DNA from 2 places in the Peribacillus sp. FSL E2-0159 genome. Region 1 is predicted to be linked to the other one. Evidence: predicted binding sites of a transcription regulator. Region 1 holds the regulator's gene; the other holds the start of a gene.
The links. Region 1 encodes LexA, which represses DNA repair genes until DNA is damaged. Its sites were predicted from a motif close to CGAACATATGTTCG; they were not measured.

Region 1 (8,307 bases):
CATGGAAAAGGGCTATTTTGGCATTCCCTCTTCCCAGTCTTGTTTCGTCCTGGATTAATAGTACTTCAGCTTCTTTGGTTTTAAATAGTTCGAGCATGTCAAAAATGCCATCCCGATTCAACTCATAACCACTTGCCTGTTCTTTTATTATGGAAACAACTTCCACATCCATCTTTTCTGCCAATTTGACTAATTCATCTTCCTGCCTTGCCAATGATGTTTCCTGTGACTCTTTTTCTGTGCTGACCCTACAATAGATTACCGCCTTCATAATACCCTACCTTCACTACTTACTGCTCACTGGCCAAATTCTGGACAAGTTCCTCATCTTTAACCGGTATGACGATGACTTGACCAGGTTTAATCGAATCCGCCCTGACTCCATTATGCTCTTCTATCCAACCAATGAATTCTTTTTTTGTCAAATTTGCTTCTTCATATTCTTCAGCAATTCCCCAAAGGGTGTCACCTTCACTTACTTCTATAGAAAGGAAATCTTTTTTTTGATCATTGTTCAATGTACAAGAGAATAAAACTGAAAAGATGAATACTGATCCCGCTAATAGAATCGTATAAATATAATTTTTGTATAATTTTTTCATAATTATTTTCCCTCCAAAGCGAATGTTCGTTCGTATGTTATGATCGAATTATAATACGAACGTTTGTTTCAGTCAACAACAAAATTCGAACTTATGTTTGTATAGAGTTGGGGGCCATGCTATAATGTAGCAAAGAACATTGGGGAAGAGGTGCACAAATGACTAAACTATCAAAACGGCAGCAAGATATTCTTGATTTCATTAAAGAAGAGGTCCGACAAAAAGGGTATCCACCTTCCGTACGGGAGATTGGTGAAGCAGTGGGACTTGCATCAAGTTCAACAGTACACGGACATTTATCCCGCCTGGAAAGTAAAGGCCTGATTAGACGTGACCCAACCAAGCCAAGGGCCATTGAAATAATGAATTCCGAGGAAGCGAACAATATTCCCAAAGTTAATGTCGTGAACGTGCCGTTACTTGGAAAAGTAACAGCGGGCATGCCTATAACGGCCATTGAGAACATAGAAGAATACTTTCCGCTTCCTGAAAGCATGGTTCCACATGATGACCATGTATTCATGCTGGAAATCATGGGTGAAAGTATGATCGAAGCAGGAATTCATGATGGAGATTATGTCATCGTGAAACAACAAAGCAGTGCCAATAATGGAGATATCGTCGTGGCCATGACTGAAGATGATGAAGCCACTGTAAAACGATTCTTTAAGGAACCGGATTACATAAGGCTTCAGCCTGAAAACTCAAATATGGAACCAATTATTTTACGAGATGTTTCGATACTTGGAAAAGTAATAGGCTTATATAGACAAATACACTAAAAGCGCTAACCGCGCTTTTTTTTTGTTTGTTTAATTTATGTCCCAGATTCTCTCAATATGCATATGGAAGAGTAGATTTTGAGATATTTTTAATAGAATCAATTTTTCATGGGAATATTAACATCCTTTATATCGGATGAAAGGATATTATTGACTGTCTTGATATATGTACTTTCGAAAGAAACCTATTTCAACTAAAAAAGGAGAGCGGTAAATTACCGCTCCCAGTTAAATTTCATTTTACTCTAAACTTTGGTTCACTTTTATAAGGTTTAGATCGACCAAGCCATTCCACTGCTGAATCTGTACTTGTGTTGAACCATATGCCTTTGCAAGCCCAGAGACTGAATCCCCCTTTTTGACAATATGATAAACCTCTTCGATGTTTGCGTCATATTTAGTTAAATCGCTTGTTTCGATTAGGTTTACCAGTTTTTCTATATATTTCGGGTCCGAGGCGTAACCCGCATCGAATATTGCTTTGAGTGCTTTTTTGTAATCTTTTTCTCCAATTACAGCTGTATATAGACTTCTATTCCACGAAGTCCCCATTTCATATAGATTGGCAAGATCTCTAAGACTTTCTTCCAGTTGGGTATTTTCTGAATTTGTTCCATACTTGAACGGGCACACCGTTGACATATTCCATTGTTTGAATAATGACAGACTCTCCCTTAAAGTCACCTTTTGTACCAAATATATTTTTTCCTTGATTTGCTAACAAGCTTGTCCCATATCCACTCTCCAAACAAGCTTGTGCAATGACAACAGAAGGTAAAATTTTAAATTCCTTTTGAATTTTCTGGGCATAAGGAGCAATTTCCTTAATAAACGTTTCCTTGCTCATAAGAACTCCCCATTATTAGAAACACTTTATTATTTACTGTTTATCTTCATTCTTATCGTATTCTAAACTATGGGAAAGGTTACAGCTTGTCCAACAAAGAAAGTTCAGAAAATTGTTTACTATGGATAACATGCCTAAAGTGGCTCTCTCCGCGTTTTATTAAACCATTACAGAAAAAGCCGTCAATCCAAAAATTAATGGATTTATGGATTTTAAATTGAACTCTGAAAATCTTCAAAACTTATTTTGTATAACCTTTCAATAATTAATTTTTAAATATGTATTCATATACTATGGTATAAAACCTTGATAAATAGTAAAAATTAATTTTAAAAACTTTCAATGTTAAGGTGGTGAAATTATGGACTTCCCAACCATCCATACAAACTTTTGGGATGCAGTGATAGCCATTCCTACCATCATGATTCTTACTCAACTTATAAAGGTCATGTTTCATGTTCCTCCTAAATTTATCCCAAGCATCGCTTTGGGTCTTGGATTATTCATTTCCATTTTCATTAGCCATCGTCATCATTTGGTTGCAGGAATTTTCATGGGCTGGTTTTATGGCTATGCAAGCATAGGCAATTATGCTGCACTCAAAACTGGTATTTTGTCTTATAGAGAGTCCTATCAAAAGACGGATTAAATCTATACAGGTTATCCTCGTTGCATTTCATCAATCCTTATTATTTCCAGGAGACCTGACTTGATTATATCCCCATATAACGCCCATAAATTTACACCTAAAATTAACAATTACCACCTGGCTGTTTCCTTTGGCTGAATCACCATCACCCTTGTTAACCCTATCATTTCGCACCTCCCTCTCATTTCATCAAAATAATACCTTCTCAATAAAGAGAAGGTATTAGCTGTCGACAAAAGGAGGTTCGTAATGCTCTCACCTCGAAGCATGATTTTAAAAGTAAACTTGGTTATCCTTCATGTTTTTTACTCGTTTATACTGAGGAAACCCTCACTCGATTGAAGAAAATTGTGAAACTACTGCCGAATATCTAGCTAGACGGGACCCACAGACGCATGCGGTGAGGGGGCTTGGCAGTGAGTCGGCGGAAAGGGAGCTGATTTCTGAAAACGGCTGGACTTTTTTTTGAGGGTTTCTTAAACTTGAACGTTGATTTCCACTCCAGGCACTTGCTTTCCCGGGCGTCCGCCCTCGGCGCTCTTTGCGCCTGTGGGGTCTCCCCTGATGCGAATTTATCTACATTCTGATACCCTCCCAATTAAGAGAAGGCCTTTCACTATTTCTCAATATAGACCGAACGAATCAGCGTCCGGATTCTTTCAGTACCATCCGCATTTTTTTCCTTGACATCAATTGTTACATTATAAACACCTGACTTAGGTACTTCTGGAAGGGCACCAGTAAAATTTTCGGTATCCATTATCTTAATGGAGCTTTTTTCACTAATTTCATTACCGCTTTCATCTATTAGATGAACCAAAAATGTTGTGCTGATAGGCCTTTTTTTATCATTCATTGGGTTATTTATTAAAAATTTTGCATCTTTTTGCTTGACTTTACCGGCCATACTTAATGTAATGGGATTCTTTTCGTTAAATTGTGCTGTGAACAAGTAGGCGTCTTTTGGCGATTTAGTCTTCATTCGCACTTTCCAGTCCCCAATTTCAAGGTTATTTCTATTGAATGATTGGATGGTTGCGCCATTAAAAAAGGAAATTTCATTCTGTGCTGAATGAACTTTTAAGGAAGGTGAATACTTTTTATTGGATGGAGAAATTAATTCAACCTCAACATCATTTGAGGCTGTATATATGGTTATTTTACCTGGGGCTGCTTCATTTACATGGAAACTTTGTTCGATCCAGACATTTTGTTTCAGGACATCACCCAGAACGGTTTGAGCGAGTGCGGTTGTGATGACATCATCTTCTACTCGTTCTTTATAGTTGACATTAAATTCAGGAACCCCAGCGATGGAAGTGCTTCTTAAATAGGGTTCAATTCTTGAAAATACAGCTGAACCGACTCGAATATTGTCGTGATCAAAGTTGGGATCCGTAAATAAATGTGTTCCGTAAGGTATTTTTGTACTCCAAACATTCACTAGACCATCATTTTCTCCATATGAAGATAAATATTGTCCCCCCATTGATAAAGCTGAAAGAACCGGGCCTCTGTTCATACCTGCCACAGTAAAATACATGTTTTTACGAGCGTTAACATGGTTATCTGTGACAGAACGAAATTCCGCCATTTTACCAACTTGTAAGGAATAAGTTCCATCATCTTTTTGACCTAATAAGGAACCAAGCCAGCCCGCATACCAGCTATAAGCCAAATCAGCTAAGTAAGAACCATGATGTGGAGAAGCTAAAGTGATGACCCTTCCAACATATTGGTGTGCTCCATAGTGTACTAGAGCAGCTTGGGTGTCTGGCCCTCCTTTGCTGTGAGCTATAATATTTACTTTTTCGCCCCCGAAATGGTTACTAATTTCTGAAAGCATTTGAGCTAAGAGCCTTCCATTAGCATATTGGCTCACTGATCCATTTCCAGCTGAATCATGAAGCTGAACAAAAACAGTTTGGTAGCCTGCTTCATACGCCTTGGTATACATATCATTGACACCATGATATTCCGTTTCACCGTACCAGCTGGTTGAACTGCTGTTTTTCCCTTGAACAAACACGATCGGTGGTTTCTCTGTGTCAAGATTGGGAGGAATACTTCCTAGAAACCAATCCCCTGGACTGAAGGTTTCGGAGGGCGGTTTCAATTTTCCGGCTGAGGAAATGTCTGGCTTAGCCACAATTAATATGGTTAGAATGAGGACAAGAAAAACGACATAATTGATTACATTCCTTTTCAATTGTTATCTCCTCCAATATCCTGTGGTATTTTTTCGAACTCATCCTATTATCAATGCTCTCCTTCCCATGCCTTCATTAGTATATATTTGTACGTTTGCATACCATTACCTGCTATCTTCATAAAGATGGGAGAAAAAAACTAGAAGAAGTTCATTAAAAATGGAGATAAAGTATGAAGACTAACCTTCAATTCATTTATGGATGCAGTCTTTTTCTTTTTATGAAGACGTACTAAATCGAATGCTTCATATTCACGAAAAAAGAGAACAAGCCCTTATCCTGCAAAGGATAGAGGGCTTGTTCATCCATATTGACTTTTCCTTCGAATATGCCATTGTCCAATTGCTCCTATTCATGGTGTTTTGAAGTCCGTCCTATTCCTTAATTAAATAAAATACTTTCACAGCAATTGGCTGTCATTCATGAGGATCTCAAGTATCAATCGTCTATTTCATACAAAATATCAGCATGCTCCAATTGGGGATACAGCTGGACCTTTTTTTAAGAACGTGAGAAGTTTGGATTTTTTCTCCTTTAAGCAATCCCCCCTCCTACATACCCTTATTCCCCATGAGAACAGTATCAATAATTTCAGTGATAAGTTCGTCCTTCCAATTGTACAATTTGACAACACCGTCGTGTACTAAAATGACCTCTCCACGAATTTCCTTTCCAATCTTAAATATACTAACAGCGGCAACTCCTACTGCAACTTCAAAAGAATTAATTTACCTTTCCACTTATTTCACCTTCTTTCCATCATTTCTTGAATCTTGTACCATGTAAGTTAGGATTGTATTGATTAGACTTTACATTCCGAATGGCCCATCTGGTGAAGAAATGATGGTACACTTGAACCTTCAACTACATTTGAAGTGTAGGTGAGGATCAAAAAAAATGATATCATCAATCGAGAATCCTACACATTCAGCAAATAAATAAGCCTTATCGATTCGTAAAGGAATTTTATATTGCTCATAGTCAATGTAAGTCCTCTTGGCCATCTTCAGCACTTTAGCCATTTCATCTTGAGTTAATCCTTTATACTTCCTCGCTTGTTTAAGTGTGAACTTAACGTTTGTCATATCTTGTCACCACCTGTCTAAAAAAATAATATCACACTTGAAGTATAGTTACCAACAATTTTTCGAAAAATTCACGCACTTTAAGTTTACTCACTTTCACTCATAGTGTATATTCAAGTAAGAGGTGAAGAAATATGCACATTGGTGAACGGATTAAAATGTTAAGAAAAGAAAGAAAAATGACACAAGAAGATTTGGCAAATATATTAAAAGTGGCCCCAACGGCAGTATCAGCTTGGGAATCCGGACGTAATAAACCTTTAATGGATAAATTGAGCATGATGTCGACATGCTTTGAAATACCCCTATCCCACCTCATTGAAGGAGCACCTATCGTTAGAAATAATCCTGGAATGGAATTTCTAAATGAAAAGAATGTAAGATTAATTGGTGTCTACGGAAATATCCCTGCTGGAGAGCCTAATTTTACAAACGAATATATAGAAGCCTATATGCCGACATTAAATTCGATGCTAAAATCGAATAAAGAATATTTTTTCCTTAGAGTGAATGGCAATAGCATGAACAAAGAATTCAGTGATGGATCATTGATTCTCGTTGAAAAAACAACCTACGTCGAAAACGGAAAAATTGGTGTGGTTTTAGTAAATGGTCACGATGCTACGGTCAAAAAAGTGAATATCATTGAAGAAAACATCACACTCACTCCCTGCAGCACAGATCCTTTTTATGAAGAAAAAACCTATAACATCAAAAATGATAGAGTCCGAATTTTAGGAAAAGTGGTTCAAGCCATTAAAATATACGATTAATATCCATCTCGAGGGTTTCTTGACGAAAATGAAAATAAATGAATAATGTGCAACAATACATAGATTCAATTCTACATTTTAGGTACAAGCCATCATGGTTTGTGCTTTTTAGTATTTTTCTTTAGCTTACTCATATCATTGAGTGAATGTATTTGGAAACTATATGCGTCCTAGGACGCTTTTTCCAGTAATTTTCTTTACATGCAGAAACAATAAAATTGCCTATATTGGGTAATCAAATTATCATATTTTTATTATTGGGTTCACACTCTCATATAAAATCTTATAATTGAATGATAAGCATTTGCCTCTGTAGCTCTAGAAGGGAAGAGCGCCGGAAAACATTGTAGCCCCGGGTCGCAAGGTAAGGGTTTCAGAAGCACCGAAAAGCAAATAAGCTGAGGCAGGTGGAATTCCTGCCGGTGAAAATCCGTAGGGAAGCGTGTTCTCCCCTAGCCTATGCTTACGAAAGGAGTGCGGGTTCGAATCCCGTCAGAGGCTTGTTTCCTGATAAACTGCAATTATATATACAGCCAGAAAGTGACTCCCATTTGCACAAAGTCCACTTTTGCCTACTGTGCAAATTTATTATTTTCCTTTGTATGGATGCTGGTATCTATGCCAGTTCTTAAATTCCCCCTACACCCCTTCCTCTATTATCGAAGTAATGGATCAAATCAGTACGGTAGAATGTACATGATTATTTCATTACATGCATATTCCTGAACCTCCTGAACCAAGAAAAGCCCCTCTCTTTTTGAGAAGGGCTTCCTGCGTGGTGTGCTTTCTGGAAGTTATGAATAAATTAGCCAGTTAATTATTAATTATTAATTATTCATTTCACCCGCAATTTCTGGTTTACTGTAATGGTGTACTGACTGTCAAGACCGTTCCAATCTTTAATTTGCTGAACCGTACTTCCATAAGAAACGCTTAAGGAATATACGGTATCCCCACTAACGACAGTGTGGTATACAGCTGTACTTTTCTTTGTAAGATTGAAGCATTTAACTAAACCGTTTACATGTCCGCGAGCCAGTGATTCGATAAAGGATGCCGTTTTCAATTTGGATGCGTCATTGACATTATCGATAAATCCATTTTCAGTCAGGAGTGCAGGCATGTCCGTTTCACGGAGCACATGTAAATCTCCTGTTTTTTGTCCTCTGTCTTGGATGTTGATAAGTTTCATGACTTCTGAATGAATATGATCTTGATACGTTTTCGTTATCTGGTTAGAGGACGTATAAATGTAATCCTCGTACCCAGTTCCGCCGCCAGCATTAATGTGGATGGAGAGATAAAAGTCAGCTCCCCACGCGTTCGCTGCATTTGTACGATCGTTTAAGGAGGGGTACG
Region 2 (8,307 bases), 2.4 Mb from region 1:
ACACCAATGGTGGAAGGGAAACTTGTTCGTGAGACAATCGATCGCCAGAACAATACGAAACAGGCTGGTGAAACATTCCGTGAATTCGAGGATTGGGAAAAAGACGATTTAATTTCCAATTTAGTGGGGGCATTGGCTCCTGCCGACAAGCGCATTCAGGAAAAAATGATAGCACTTGCCGAAGAGGCCGATGAAGAGTATGGCCGCAGATTGAAAGAGGGACTGGCCTCGGCTTCTGAACATACGGACTCTTCAAAACCTCTGGGTGGGACGGATAACCCTGAGGACGCCGTTAGAAAAGGACATGAAGCGGATCCATATTGATTGGAGTGAAAAGAAGCAAACTTCCCTTTAAAGGGGTTTGCCTCTTTTTTTTAATGGGCATAATTGATGGATGCGTGGAATGTTCTTCTGATGATGCCTTGAAAATCAAGTGGGAAATTGATTGGCAAAAAGCTTCATAATCATTTAAACTGAAACTACTCTATTTTTCTCTTATAAAGGAGATGAAAAAATGATTAAAATTCTTTCTGCCCTTTTCCTTCCTTGTCTACTTGTCATGCTATTTTCAAGAGTTACCTATAACAATGTCGTAGGCCTTGTTTTAACTGTTGCCTTGATTACAGCTTCCGCATATAAAGGTTATACGCATACAAACTTATTGATCATCGTCGATGCCTTATCCCTGACAGTGGGATTTTGGTTATCAAAAAGAATGATGAAACGTACATCCAAGAGCGCCTGACACCAAAGGTGCTTTTTTTGTACTCAAACGTGTCATTCCCCTCAACACATCATGATTTCCAAAATTCAAAAATAGAATGGATGTTCGCTTATTGCTGGTTTGTTTTAAGGCTATTGTGGTAGAATGTGTATATATGCTTTATTAAACCGGAATAAATAGAAGGGATATAGACATGTCCCGTCTTCATATAAAAATATTTCAATAGGAGGCTATGCTTGGTGAAGGATAAGTTTGAGTTAGTCTCAAAATACTCTCCTCAAGGAGATCAACCGGCAGCAATTGAAATGCTAGTCGAAGGGGTTAAGGAAGGCAAGGAAATGCAGACGTTATTGGGGGCAACGGGGACAGGGAAAACGTTCACCGTTTCCAATGTGATTCAAAGAATCAATAAACCGACTCTTGTCATTGCCCACAATAAAACGTTGGCAGGGCAGCTTTACAGTGAGTTTAAAGAGTTCTTCCCTAATAATGCCGTTGAATACTTCGTTAGCTATTATGATTATTACCAGCCAGAGGCTTATGTTCCATCTACGGATACCTTCATCGAAAAAGATGCAAGCATTAATGATGAAATCGATAAACTGCGTCACTCGGCAACCTCGTCTTTGTTCGAAAGGAAAGATGTCATCATCATTGCCAGTGTATCGTGCATATATGGACTCGGTTCTCCTGAAGAGTACCGGGAGATGGTTGTTTCCCTCCGAAAAGGCATGGAAATAGACCGGAATGCCTTGCTGCACAGACTCGTGGATATTCAATATGAGAGGAATGATATTGCTTTCCAAAGGGGGACCTTCCGCGTTCGCGGCGACGTGGTCGAAATTTTCCCGGCCTCACGTGATGAACATTGCGTACGGGTCGAGTTTTTCGGGGATGAGATTGACCGTATCCGTGAAGTCGATGCCCTGACTGGTGAAATTACCGGTGAACGTGAACATATCGCCATTTTCCCAGCTTCCCACTTCGTAACCCGCGAAGAGAAAATGCGGATAGCTATTCAAAACATCGAAACGGAATTGGAAGAGCGATTGAAGGAATTAAGGGAAGATGAAAAACTCCTTGAAGCACAGCGCTTGGAGCAGCGGACCCGTTATGATTTGGAAATGATGCGGGAAATGGGCTTTTGTTCAGGGATCGAGAACTATTCCCGCCATTTAACCCTTCGTCCCTCAGGTGCGACACCATACACTTTAATAGATTACTTTCCAGAGGACTTCCTATTGGTCGTGGATGAATCACACGTAACCCTTTCGCAAATCCGCGGAATGTTCAATGGAGATCAGGCGCGTAAGCAAGTGCTCGTCGATCATGGCTTCCGTCTGCCGTCTGCAAAAGATAACCGCCCGCTAAGATTTGAAGAATTTGAAAAAAAGGTCCATCAATCCATATTCGTTTCGGCAACTCCGGGACCATATGAACTCGAACATACGCCAGAAATGGTTCAGCAGATCATCCGTCCTACCGGATTGCTGGATCCGACGGTAGAAGTGCGGCCGATTGAAGGGCAGATAGATGACATGATCGGTGAAATACAGGAGCGCGTCAAAAAGAACGAGCGTGTGCTCATTACGACCTTGACGAAAAAGATGTCCGAAGATTTAACTGATTATTTAAAGGAAATCGGCATCAAGGTCCAATATCTTCATTCGGAAGTGAAGACCTTGGAAAGGATAGAAATCATCCGGGAACTTCGAATGGGCAAATATGATGTACTCGTTGGAATCAATCTTTTAAGGGAAGGCCTGGATATACCGGAAGTGTCGTTAGTGACCATTCTGGATGCCGATAAAGAAGGATTCCTTCGCTCGGAACGTTCGCTTATTCAAACGATGGGCCGTGCAGCCCGTAATTCCAACGGCCACGTCATCATGTATGCAGACCGCATCACGAATTCGATGGAACTTGCCATCAATGAAACGAGACGGCGTCGTGAAATCCAGGAAAATTATAATAAAGAGCATGGAATAATGCCTCAAACCATTCAAAAGGATATCCGTGACTCCATAAGGGCGACTCATGTAGCCGAAGAAAGCGAAGAGTATAAGGAAGACCTTGCACCAAGCCTCGCGAAGCTTCCTAAAAAAGAGCGTTTAAAAGTTATGGCAAGCATGGAAAAAGAAATGAAGGAAGCGGCAAAGGCACTGGACTTCGAGCGAGCTGCCGAGCTGCGTGATTTATTACTAGAGTTAAAAGCGGAAGGGTGACGAAACATGGCAATGGATAAAATTGTGATAAAAGGTGCCAGGGCCAACAATTTAAAGAATATTGATATCACGATACCGAGAGACAAACTTGTTGTGCTGACCGGATTATCGGGATCTGGAAAGTCTTCCTTGGCTTTTGATACGATTTATGCAGAAGGGCAAAGACGTTATGTAGAATCACTGTCCGCTTATGCCCGTCAATTCTTAGGCCAAGTGGATAAACCGGATGTCGATGCGATTGAAGGTTTGTCACCGGCCATTTCCATAGACCAGAAAACGACCAGTCGAAATCCTCGTTCAACCGTAGGGACTGTTACGGAGATCTATGATTATTTAAGGCTGTTATTTGCACGGGTTGGAAGACCGACCTGTCCGATCCATAATATTGAAATCACCTCACAAACGATTGAGCAAATGGTGGACCGCATTCTTGATTACCCTGAGCGAACCAAGCTTCAGGTATTGGCGCCGCTCGTCTCAGGAAGAAAAGGGACACATGCAAAAGTTTTGGAGGAAGTTAAGAAACAAGGATATGTCCGCATTCGTGTGAACGGGGAAATGCATGATCTCAGTGAGGAGATCACTCTCGAAAAAAATAAAAAACATTCGATTGAAGTCATCATAGACCGGATCGTCATTAAAGAGGGTATCATGGCTAGGCTTGCAGATTCATTGGAAAGTGCTTTGCAGCTTGGCGAAGGCAAAGTCATCATTGATGTCATGGGTGAGGAAGAGCTGCTGTTCAGTGAACATCATGCTTGTCCATACTGCGGATTTTCGATTGAAGAGTTAGAGCCGAGAATGTTTTCCTTCAATAGCCCGTTTGGGGCCTGCCCGGATTGTGATGGCTTGGGAGCGAGGCTTGAGGTGGACCGTGATCTGGTCATCCCGAATCAGGATTTAAGCCTCCGTCAACATGCGATTGCACCATGGGAGCCGACGAGTTCTCAATATTATCCGCAGCTCCTTGAAGCGGTAGCCAAACATTATGAGATAGATATGGATGTACCCGTTAAAGATTTACCGGAAGAGAAAATGGATAAGGTCTTGTTTGGTTCCGGTAAAGATAAGATATATTTCCGTTATAAAAATGATTTTGGAAGAGTGCAAGAAGGATATATTCCTTTTGAAGGAGTTTTAAGAAACATCGAAAGGCGCTTCAAGGAGACGAGTTCAGACTATATTCGTGAGCAAATGCAGAAATATATGTCTGAACATCACTGTCCAACCTGTAAGGGTCATCGATTGAAAAAAGAGAGTCTTTCCGTGCTCATTCAAGGGGTCCATATAAGTGAAACGACAGCTTTATCAGTGGAAGATGCGTTAGTATTTTTCGATGAGCTTGATTTGACTGAAAAGGAAGCTGCAATTGCGAAATTGATTTTACGTGAAATTCGTGAGCGGCTTGGTTTCCTGGCTAATGTAGGTTTGGAATATTTGACGTTGAGCAGGGCAGCGGGAACATTATCAGGCGGTGAAGCGCAGCGAATACGATTGGCGACGCAGATCGGTTCCCGATTGACGGGAGTCCTCTATATTTTGGATGAACCTTCAATAGGGCTGCATCAGAGGGATAACGATCGATTAATTGAAACATTGAAGAATATGCGCGAAATCGGGAACACCCTGATTGTTGTCGAGCACGATGAAGATACGATGATTGCTGCGGATTATTTGATCGATGTTGGTCCTGGAGCAGGAGCGCATGGAGGAGAAATCGTGGCCGCTGGTACTCCGGAAGAGGTCATGAATAATCCTAAATCCTTAACGGGCCAATATTTAGCAGGGAAGAAATTCATTCCATTGCCATTGGAACGCCGGAAAAATGATGGTCGTGTCATTGAGATAAAAGGTGCCAAGGAAAATAATTTGAAAAACGTTAATGTAAAATTCCCACTTGGGGTCTTTACAGCTGTTACAGGAGTCTCTGGGTCAGGGAAAAGTACATTAGTGAATGAGATTCTTCATAAATCATTGGCTCAAAAGCTGAATCGTGCAAAAGCCAGACCAGGCGATTTCCGTGAGATTAAGGGAATTGAGCATCTAGATAAAGTCATTGATATTGACCAATCACCAATCGGCAGAACCCCACGATCGAATCCAGCTACCTATACGGGTGTATTCGATGATGTTCGTGACGTATTTGCCTCGACTAATGAAGCGAAGATCCGCGGTTATAAAAAAGGAAGGTTCAGTTTCAATGTGAAGGGCGGCCGCTGTGAAGCATGCCGTGGTGATGGCATAATCAAGATTGAAATGCATTTTCTTCCAGATGTCTATGTCCCATGTGAAATCTGTCATGGGAAACGTTATAACCGGGAAACTCTTGAAGTGAAATATAAAGGGAAAAACATTTCCGACATTCTCGATATGACAGTCGAGGAAGGTGTTAGTTTCTTTGAAAATATCCCAAAAATCAAACGGAAGCTACAAACGATTTATGACGTTGGTTTGGGTTATATCAAGCTTGGACAGCCTGCTACCACTTTATCAGGCGGTGAAGCGCAAAGGGTGAAACTTGCTTCTGAATTGCATCGCCGTTCCACTGGGCGCTCCTTTTATATCTTGGATGAACCAACTACCGGACTTCATGTCCACGATATAGCCAGGCTGCTCCAGGTTCTGCAGCGGCTGGTTGAAAATGGGGATACAGTTTTGGTGATTGAGCATAATCTGGATGTCATCAAGACGGCGGACCATATTATTGACCTGGGACCTGAAGGCGGAGATAAGGGCGGTACGATCGTCACTTATGGAACACCTGAAAAAATATGTGAAGTTTCCGAATCGTATACGGGAAAATACTTAAAACCTGTACTTACCCGTGATCAAATTCGCATGGAAAATTGGATTGAAGAAAAAGAAACTGAGCATGAACATGCTTAAAAGAACAAGCCATCAGGCTTGTTCAGGTATTAGACAAAAAGGGTTTAGACGGTCATCCCGATCGGTGAAATAAAACAGGGTTATGAAACCATCGCAAGATTGAAGAAATTTGCGACACTCCTGCCGAATAACTGGCTAGCCAAGACCCCACAGGCGCTTGCGCCGAGGAGGCTTGGCAGACAGTCGGCGGAAAGGGAGCGGATTTCTGAAATCAATTGGAATGATTTTATAAAAAACTGTAGGCAAACTGGCTATTCTTAGAATCTGTCTACAATCGGAGGTTCGGAACGTCATCCCGAGCCATGATTTTAAGATAAGACTAGATTATTATCCTTAATGTTTTTTACTGTAATCCTTATTGGATTGAAGAAATTTGCGACACTCCTGCCGAATAACTGGCTAGCCAAGACCCCACAGGCGCTTGCGCCGAGGAGGCTTGGCAGACAGTCGGCGGAAAGGGAGCGGATTTCTGAAATCAATTGGAATGGTTTTTATAAAAAACTGTAGGCAAACTGGCTTTTCTTCAAGTTTATCTACAGTCTGGAACAAGCCATCAGGCTTGTTTTTTTGTAGAAAAATGACGGTGTGCATTTAATCAATCATTTGATTAAAGAATAGGAAAACAAGATATTTCCGGGGAAATCATACATCTTCCTTTTCGGAAATTGTCATTTCCCTTTGTCGAATGATGGGAAAAACGGTATTTATGAAACTTTTTAGATATCTAGGCGTATGTATGAATAAAATGATAGAAGAAAGCGAGGAATGTTCATGCAGGAGGAAAGAAAGAAGATTTTAGAAATGATTCAGGATGGAAAGTTATCTGCGGAAGAAGCCATGGGCCTATTGGAAGAATTAGATAAAGCCAGTCAGGAAAGTGAAGCTAAAGAGCAGAAATTGCAAAATGAATTATCGACGGTAGTTGTGGATAATAAAAGTGAAGGAAGCACTCAGGATACGTTTAAGAAGAATATCCAGTCATCGAAAGAAAAGATTATTGATTTCGTTGAAAGTGCTTTTAAGAAAATCAAAGAAACGGACCTTGATTTCAATTTCGGGAAATCTGTAGAGGTCAGTCATATTTTTCAGCATGATCATGATTTCCTGAATGAAGTTGATGTGGATATAGCAAATGGGAAAATAAAAATCGCCGCATGGGACCATAATGATGTCCGGGTTGAATGTGAAGCTAAGGTATACCGTGTGGAAGATATAGAAGAAGCCAGGAAGAACTTTTTGGAAGAAGTCGATTTCACGATTGAAAATGGAAAATTGAGGTTCAAGGTTCGTGAAAAATCCATAAAGGTTGATACGATCATGTACATTCCAAGGAGGGAATATGAGGATATCCATGTAAGGATGTTCAATGGCGCTATCACGACTGAATCATTGAAGTCAGAGAACCTTAAAGCAAAGACGGCGAATGGTGCCATTCATATCATGCAGGGTACGGGTGATTCATGTGAGCTTGAAACAGCTAACGGGATGATCACCATTTCGGATACTAACTTTAATGACTTGGAAGCCGAGACCCTGAATGGAGCAATTAATGCCGATGGATATTTCAAGAAATTGGATGTCCAAACTTTCAATGGGGAAATCATCTGTACGAATTCGGGGATGGATTGCGATTCGATCCATGCTAAGTCAATCACTGGAAAAGTCCTGCTGACCCTGCCACCAGGTAAGGCGATCGAAGGAGAGTTGAAATCAAATTTAGGAAGCTTTAATGTAACTTTGGAAGGGATGACCATCATCGAAGAGAAAAGTGATGTGGTTCAGAAGGTCCTTAAGTTTAAGACGGTTAAAGAAGAGGTTCCTGTACTTCATGTCTTTGCAGAAACCAAGACTGCAGCGATAACGGTATCCTGAAGAAAAAGAAAGTCCGCTGATATAACTGGTGGGCTAGACTGTAGGCAACTCGATGGAAATTGAGTTTGCCTACAGTTTTTTTATGGCTTGTACAATTTAGATGTTGATTTGTGCCCCCCCTTTGTCTGCAAGGTGAGCCCACCAATTTTTAGGATGAAACAAGCGAAAGGATTCTTAATTATTGTATGTTCCTCTCATCTCTTTCCTATTCACGGGGACCTTCCTACTGCCGTCATCCGGTTGGAGTGAATAAAAAAACAGTAAATCGATAATGCTTTGTTTGGTTATTAACAGAAAAATGCTAAAATAGAAAAAGTATCTCAAAAAATAGCATCACTCCAAAAGGAGGAAAGATATATGGCAAAAGTCCGTACAAAGGATATAGTAGAAGCGTTCGGTCTAGAACTTATCAGTGGGGAAGAAGGAATTAACCGACCAATCGTAACGAGTGATTTATCTCGTCCCGGACTTGAAATAGCCGGTTTTTTTGATTATTATCCCGCAGATCGAGTACAGCTTTTAGGTATGACGGAGATGTCCTTTTTTAATCGGTTGAATGAACCGGATCGAATACAGAGGATGGAAGAGTTATGCAGGGAC

Region 2: uvrB (excinuclease ABC subunit UvrB) is a predicted target of LexA. The motif match lies at 819-832, and genes of this name have one in related genera.

The regions. Positions count from the first base shown of each region.
Region 1 covers NZ_CP152053.1:2,026,648-2,034,954, reverse strand. The annotation lists gene NYE63_RS10070 (recombinase family protein) at 1-271, opposite strand, end outside; gene NYE63_RS10065 (LysM peptidoglycan-binding domain-containing protein) at 291-602, opposite strand; gene lexA (transcriptional repressor LexA) at 761-1,384, shown strand; gene NYE63_RS10055 (LysM domain-containing protein) at 1,625-1,750, opposite strand; partial or broken gene NYE63_RS10050 (glucosaminidase domain-containing protein) at 1,850-2,231, opposite strand; gene NYE63_RS10045 (hypothetical protein) at 2,593-2,880, shown strand; gene NYE63_RS10040 (hypothetical protein) at 3,497-5,029, opposite strand; gene NYE63_RS10035 (helix-turn-helix transcriptional regulator) at 5,951-6,175, opposite strand; gene NYE63_RS10030 (XRE family transcriptional regulator) at 6,310-6,948, shown strand; gene NYE63_RS10025 (N-acetylmuramoyl-L-alanine amidase) at 7,784-8,307, opposite strand, start outside.
Region 2 covers NZ_CP152053.1:5,489,614-5,497,920, reverse strand. The annotation lists gene NYE63_RS26960 (catalase) at 1-324, shown strand, start outside; gene NYE63_RS26955 (CsbA family protein) at 515-745, shown strand; gene uvrB (excinuclease ABC subunit UvrB) at 964-2,949, shown strand; gene uvrA (excinuclease ABC subunit UvrA) at 2,956-5,835, shown strand; gene NYE63_RS26940 (DUF4097 domain-containing protein) at 6,607-7,707, shown strand; gene hprK (HPr(Ser) kinase/phosphatase) at 8,065-8,307, shown strand, end outside.